Desulfocurvus vexinensis DSM 17965: one gene and its partner. The protein of the gene in region 2 interacts with the protein of the main gene of each other region in a pairwise test. Links are inferred from orthologs where the notes say so. Each region holds a gene or a part of one and is shown on either strand. Other genes may lie near its edges.

What was found.
Region 1: the proteins of G495_RS0106100 (region 2) and G495_RS0111950 interact in binary tests that used the Escherichia coli proteins (3 or more experiments, as listed by UniProt). The link is inferred for Desulfocurvus vexinensis DSM 17965 from one-to-one orthologs.

The regions. Positions count from the first base shown.
Region 1 is NZ_JAEX01000019.1:29,043-32,313, forward strand. The notes cover bases 166-3,062. They hold G495_RS0111950 (protein phosphatase CheZ), read right to left. Parts: upstream 2,051-3,062; coding sequence 1,280-2,050; downstream 166-1,279. Other genes in these bases: mgtE (magnesium transporter), read left to right, coding at 166-1,195; G495_RS0111955 (hypothetical protein), read right to left, coding at 2,086-2,610; G495_RS0111960 (NIL domain-containing protein), read right to left, coding at 2,623-3,062. Outside these bases: more of mgtE, read left to right, coding at 1-165; more of G495_RS0111960, read right to left, coding at 3,063-3,063; tol-pal system protein YbgF, read right to left, coding at 3,087-3,271.
Region 2 is NZ_JAEX01000005.1:136,166-139,474, forward strand. What follows is about bases 256-3,190. They hold G495_RS0106100 (chemotaxis protein CheA), read left to right. Parts: upstream 256-627; coding sequence 628-2,754; downstream 2,755-3,190. Other genes in these bases: G495_RS0106095 (response regulator), read left to right, coding at 256-573; G495_RS17905 (CheR family methyltransferase), read left to right, coding at 2,832-3,190. Outside these bases: G495_RS20260 (STAS domain-containing protein), read left to right, coding at 1-207; more of G495_RS0106095, read left to right, coding at 211-255; more of G495_RS17905, read left to right, coding at 3,191-3,309. UniProt on the Escherichia coli protein: Involved in the transmission of sensory signals from the chemoreceptors to the flagellar motors. CheA is autophosphorylated; it can transfer its phosphate group to either CheB or CheY.

The DNA.
Region 1 (3,271 bases), on a different replicon or contig from region 2:
GCTGCAAAGCCTGGACACCTCCGACGCGGCGGATTTCGTCGCCGAGATGGAGAAGCACGACCGGGCCGTGCTCATGCGCGCCCTGAGCCCGGACCTGGCGGCGGATATCCTCGAGGAAATGTCGCCCGACGACGCCGCCGACGTGCTCGAGGACCTGGACGCCGCCCACCAGCAGGCCCTGCTCCAGCGCGTGGAGTCCGACGAGGCCCAGGAGATCGAAACGCTCCTGAATTTCGACTCCGACACGGCGGGCGGAGTCATGAACACCGAGGTCACGGTCCTGGAGCAGAACCTGACCGTGGACCAGGCCATCGCCCTCATCCGCCGCGCGGCGGAGGAGTCGGAAATCCCGTACTACGCCTATGTGGTGGACGACCAGGAGCACCTGGTGGGCGTGGTGTCGCTGCGCAACCTGATGCTGGCCCGCCCGGGCAAGCCCCTGCGCGAGATGCTGGAAAACCAGCAGCTCATCACCGCCACCCACGACACCGACAAAGAAGAGGTGGCCCACCTCATCTCGCACTACAACTTCCTGGCCCTGCCCGTGGTGGACGCCGACGGGCGCCTGCTGGGCGTGGTCACCCACGACGACGTCATCGACATCATCCACGAAGAGGCCAGCGAGGACATGCTCGGCATGGTCGGCGCGGGCCAGAACGAGACCGTGGACACGCCCTGGCTGCGCTCGGTGACGCTGCGCCTGCCGTGGCTGGTCATCAACGTGGCCAACTCCGCCGTGGCGGCCTGGGTGGTGCACCAGTTCGAGGGCACCATCGCCCAGATGGCCATTCTGGCCGCGCTGATGCCCATCGTGGCCAACCAGGCGGGCAACTCGGGCCAGCAGTCCCTGGCGGTGATGATCCGCCAGCTGGCCATGGAAACCTGGGACCGCAAGCGCGCCTGGACGGCGGTCCTGCGCGAGTCCAAGATCGGCCTGCTCAACGGGCTGATGGTCGGCATCCTGGTGCTGTGCGGGGTCTTCGTGCTGACCCACCATGGCGACCTGGCTGCGGTCATGGCCCTGGCCCTGGGGCTGGACATGGTGGTGGGCAACGTGGCCGGGGCCATGATCCCCGTGGTGCTGCGCGAGCTGGGGCGCGATCCGGCCCAGGCCTCGTCCATCTTCCTGACCACCATCACGGACTCCACGGGCTTTTTCCTCTTCCTCGGGCTGGCCAACGTGCTGCTGCTGTGACCGGGCCGGTGCACCGGCAAGCGAAGGGCCGCCCCGCGATGAACGCGGAGCGGCCCTTCGTTTGCGGCAACCGGGGCGCCCGGGCTATTCCAGGCCCAGCTGCTTGAGCAGGTCGTCCACGTCGGACTGGTTGGACGTCTCCTGGGGGCCCTTGAGCTCCGACGTGCCGCCCTTGAGCGCCTGCACGGTCTTTTCGGCTTCCTGGTCGATCTCCACGGCGTCGCGCTCGGGGGCCTGCTCGTGGCGGCGGACCTTGAGCCCCGTGCTGACGTAGACGCTGAAGACGATCTCCTCGATGCGCTTCAGGGCCTGGATGATCTTCTTGATGCGCTGGCCGGTCAGGTCCTGGAAGGACAGGGCGGTCATGATTTCCAGCAGGTGCGCCTGGTGGGCGTCGTTCAGGCGGATCAGCTCCTCCACGGCGTCCTTGCGGGCGCCGCCGGTGCGAAAGGCCGCCAGCAGCTCGCCCGAGGCCGCCACCATCTCCTGGTGCTGCTCCACGATGTCCATGATGCGCACGGTGGCGTCCTCGGTGGAGCGCAGGATGGCGTCGAGCTGGTCCGAGGCCTCGCTGATGAGCTCGCCGGTCTCGCTTTCGCCCCGGGGGCGCTGCCCGGCCTCCTTGCGCGCCTCGCGGATCTCGCCGTAGATCTTCTCCAGCCCTTCGCGCATGTCCTCGTTGACCTTGCGGAAGAATTCGCCCTCCTTGAGCGCCCGCGACAGAGAGCGGGCCAGCACCTGCGAGACTTCCTTCTGGATGACCTCGGCCAGCACGGTGTCGAGCCCCTCGACCACGCTCTGGGTGACCTGGGCGACAAGCTTGTCCAACTGTTCGGCGGGCGGGGTGGTGGGCATCGGCGGTCCTTTCCCGGGGGCGCCCCGGGCGGAGTCTAGCGCGGCCAGCGGGTCTCGCGGATCTGCTGGCGCTCTTCGTTGATGACGAAATGGACCACGGCCTCGAAGTCGGCCTCGCGGATGCGCGTGAAGGCCACGGTGTGCCTCGGTCCGGCGGCGGAGGCGGCCACCGCCTCCACGCGGCCCACGGCGGCGGCCAGCCGCAGGGGATACTGGTTGAGCACCAGGGCGAACTCCAGCACGTCGCCCGCGGCGAAGGGCCGCCGGGCCACGAATTCCAGCCCCTGGGCGCCGATCTCCAGCACCTCCACGGCGTCCTGGAAATCGTCCTCCAGGCGCTTTTGGGACAGCAGGCTGACCACGGTGTCCAGCTTGGCGCTCATGGCCAGCAGGAAATCCGCCAGGGGGCCGGAGAGGTTGGCGCCGTCCAGGGTTTCGGCCGCCGGGGCCGCGTCCAGGGCGGGGTTGTCCAGGGGCATGGGCAGGGTGTCCGGGCTGAGCGCCGGGCGCACGAAGGCCCGCATGCGCGTGGCGACCCTGGCGTAGGTTCCCTGGTCCATGGTCCTGTCCCGTCAGTTGCCGTTGTCGTCGAGCTGCACGCTCATGGCCCGGACCGGGCAGATGCGCGTGCACATGCCGCAGGCGGTGCAGGCCTCGGGGTCGAAGAGCACCTGGCGGGATTCGGGGTCCAGGTGCAGGGCCTGGGTGGGGCACAGGGCGGTGCACAGCCCGCAGTGGACGCAGGAGTCCTCGTCGCGCGAGATCTTCTGCGCGGTGGGTTCGATCTTGATGCCCTGGTCCTTCAGGTATTCGATGCCCTTGCGGAAGCTGTCCTCGCTGCCCGAGAGCTCCAGGGTCATATGGCCCTCGGCCCGGGGCCCGATGCTGGCCTGCAGGATGTTGAAGGTCAGGTCGAACAGCCGGGCCAGGTTGCAGACCACGGGGCGCCCGCTGCGTTCGGGCGGGAACTTGAGCGAGACGATCTTGCTGGTGCCCTTGTTGGAATCCTTCATGCCTTGGTCTCCGGCTGGGCCAGTTAGTTCTGTTCCTTGAGCAGGGCGGCGGCGCGCTTGCCTTCGGCGGTCTGGGGGAACTTCTGCACGACTTCCTCGAAACGCAGGCGGCCCATCTTGGCCTTGTCCAGACGCATGAAGCTCACGCCCTGCTTGAGCAGCGCGGTGGGATACTTGGAGCTCTTGGGGTAGTTGTCGATGACCGACT
Region 2 (3,309 bases):
TACGAGGAGCTGGACCTGGACATGACCGCCGTGGAAAGCGCGGACCTGACCTTCCTTCAGCTCATCGTGGCGGCGCAGGCGGAAATGGCAAAGGGCGGCAGGAGCCTGTCGGCCAGCCGGGGCACGCCCCCGGTGGTGGCCGATCTGGCCGACGAGGCGGGCATGTCGCTTGGCAGTTACGAGCAGTGTTTCTGGAAAAAGGGGTAGCCCATGTCGCAGTTGATCATGACGGTGGACGATTCCGCCAGCGTCCGGCAGATGGTGAGCTTCACGCTGAAGAACGCCGGGTACGACGTCATCGAGGCCACGGACGGCAAGGACGCCCTGGCCAAGCTCTCCGGGCCCATCAAGATGGTCATCACCGACCTGAACATGCCCAACATGGACGGCATCACGCTGATCAAGAACATCCGGGCCAACGCGGCCTACAAGTTCATCCCCATCGTCATGCTGACCACCGAGTCGCAGGCCACCAAGAAGCAGGACGGCAAGACCGCCGGGGCCACGGGCTGGATCGTCAAGCCCTTCAAGCCCGATCAGCTGCTGGCCGTGGTCAAGAAGGTGCTGCGCTAGCATTTTTGCGCGCGCCCGGCCCGGGCGCGCCGAGCAGGCAGGGAGGTCCGCCGCATGCCCCAGGACGACATCAACCGCCAGGCGTTCAAGGAGGAGGCCTACGACCTCCTGGGCGAGCTGGAGTCCGCGCTCCTCGAACTGGAGGAGAACCCGCAGGACCAGGAGCTCATCGACCGCGTGTTCCGGGCCATGCACACCGTCAAGGGCTCGGGCGCCATGTTCGGCTTCGACGACATCGCGACCTTCACCCACGACGTGGAGACGGCCTTCGACAAGGTCCGGGGCGGCGAGATCCCCGTGACGCGCGAGCTGCTGGACCTGACGCTTCGCGCGCGCGACCATATCCTGGAGCTTCTGGACGACACCACCGGCACCCGCGCCGGGTCTGCCTCGGCCAAGGAGATCATCGCCGGGCTGCGCAGGCTCTCGGGTGCGCCGTGCGCTGCCGTGGCCGCCCCCGCGGGCGCGGCGCCGCTGCCCGCCGAGCCCGGGGAGCCCACCGATGACACGACCCCCGGCGACGCCGACGCCGTGACCTACCGCATCCGCTTCCGCCCCGGGCGCGACATCCTGCACTGCGGGGCCAGCCCCCTGGCCCTTTTGGCCGAGCTGCGCGAGCTGGGCATGAGCCAGGTGGCGGCGCATATCGGCGAGGTGCCGCCCCTGTCGGAGCTGGACCCCGAGGGCTGCTACGTGTGGTGGGACGTGATCCTGTCCACCGACAAGGGCGAGGACGCCATCCGCGACGTGTTCATCTTCGTTGAGGATGACTGCGAGGTGACCATCCAGGTCATCGACACCCTGGGCGCCCTGGAGGGCGACACGACCTACAAGCGCCTGGGCGAGATTCTGGTTGAGCGCGGCGACATCGCCGCCGACGACCTGCGCCGCGTGCTGGGCGAGCAGCCGCGCCTGGGCGACCTGCTGACCGAGGCCGGGGTCGTCTCGCGCGAGCAGGTGGAGTCGGCCCTGGCCGAGCAGACCGCCGTGCGCCGCATCCGCAAGGACCGCGACGAGCAGGCCACGGCGTCGAGCATCCGCGTGGCCGCCGACAAGCTCGACGACCTGGTGGACCTCGTGGGCGAGCTGGTCATCGTCCAGGCCCAGATTTCTCAGATGGTCAGCACCCGGGGCGACCAGGCGCTGACCGCCCTGGCCGAGGAGCTGGAGCGCCTGTCCGACGAGCTGCGCGACTCGACCCTGTCGGTGCGCATGCTGCCCATCGGCACGACCTTCTCCAAGTTCCGCCGCCTGGTGCGCGACCTGTCCGCCGAGCTGGGCAAGCAGATCGAGCTGAGGACCAAAGGCGCCGAGACCGAGCTGGACAAGACGGTCATCGAACGCCTGAACGACCCGCTGGTGCACCTCTTGCGCAACAGCATCGACCACGGCGTGGAGCCGCCCGACGCGCGCCGCGCTGCGGGCAAGGACCCCTGCGGCGAGATTCTCCTGTCCGCCGAGCATTCCGGCGGCGAGGTGGTCATCACCATCCGCGACGACGGCAAGGGCATGGACCCCGCCGCCCTGCGCGCCAAGGGCGTGGAGCGCGGGCTCATCGCCAAGGACGCCGACCTCTCGGACAAGGAACTGTTCGCCCTGATCTTCGCCCCGGGCTTTTCCACGGCCCACAAGGTCACCAGCGTGTCCGGCCGCGGGGTGGGCATGGACGTGGTCAAGCGCGGCATCGACGCCCTGCGCGGCTCCATCGACGTGGACAGCAAAAAGGGCGAGGGCACGACCATCACCGTGCGCCTGCCGCTGACCCTGGCCATCATCGACGGCCTCCAGGTCCAGGTGCAGGACGAGTTCTACGTGGTGCCCCTGACCCTGGTGGAAGAGTGCGTGGAGCTGATCCAGACCCCCGAGGAGCGCCGCCGCGAGCAGCAGGTGATGAACCTGCGCGGGTCCATCGTGCCCTACCTGCGGCTGCGCGACTGGTTCGACATCCCCGGCGACCCGCCGGAGATCGAGCAGATCGTGGTCACGGGCGTGGAGGGCCAGCGCGTGGGCATCGTGGTCGATCACGTCATCGGCGAGCACCAGACGGTCATCAAGACCCTGGGCCGCGTGTACCGCGACGTGCAGGGCCTTTCGGGCGCGACCATCAAGGGCGACGGCTCCATGGCGCTGATCCTGGACGTGCCCCGGCTGGTGCGCATCGCCGCCGAGGCCCGGGCGTGACGGCGGGGGAAGGGGCCGCGCGCGGCGGCGCGGCCACGCACCGCGAGGCGCCCGAGGCCCCGGGCAGGCCCCGGGCCATGTCCGACAAGGACTTCCAGCGCTTTGCCGAATTCATCGGCAAGGAGTGCGGCATCAAGCTGCCGCCCACCAAGAAGGTCATGCTCGAAGCCCGGCTGCACAAGCGCCTGCGGGCCCTGGGCTTTGCCGACTACGCCCAGTACAGCGAGTTCCTGTTCAGCCCCCAGGGGCTGGAGTCCGAGCTGGGGCACCTCATCGACCAGGTGACCACCAACACCACGGATTTCTTCCGCGAGCCCAGGCATTTCGAGTTCCTGCGCACGCGGGTGCTGCCCGAGTGGCACGCCCGGCACCGGGGCAGGCCGCTGCGCGTGTGGAGCGCGGGCTGCTCCATCGGCGCCGAGCCCTACACCCTGGCCATGGTGCTGTGCGAGTTCCGCGAGGAGCGGCCCGATTTCCGCTTCGAGATCGTGGCCACGGACATCTCGCGCCAGGTGCTGCAAAAGGCCCACGGCGCCGTGTACACCGAGGACCAGG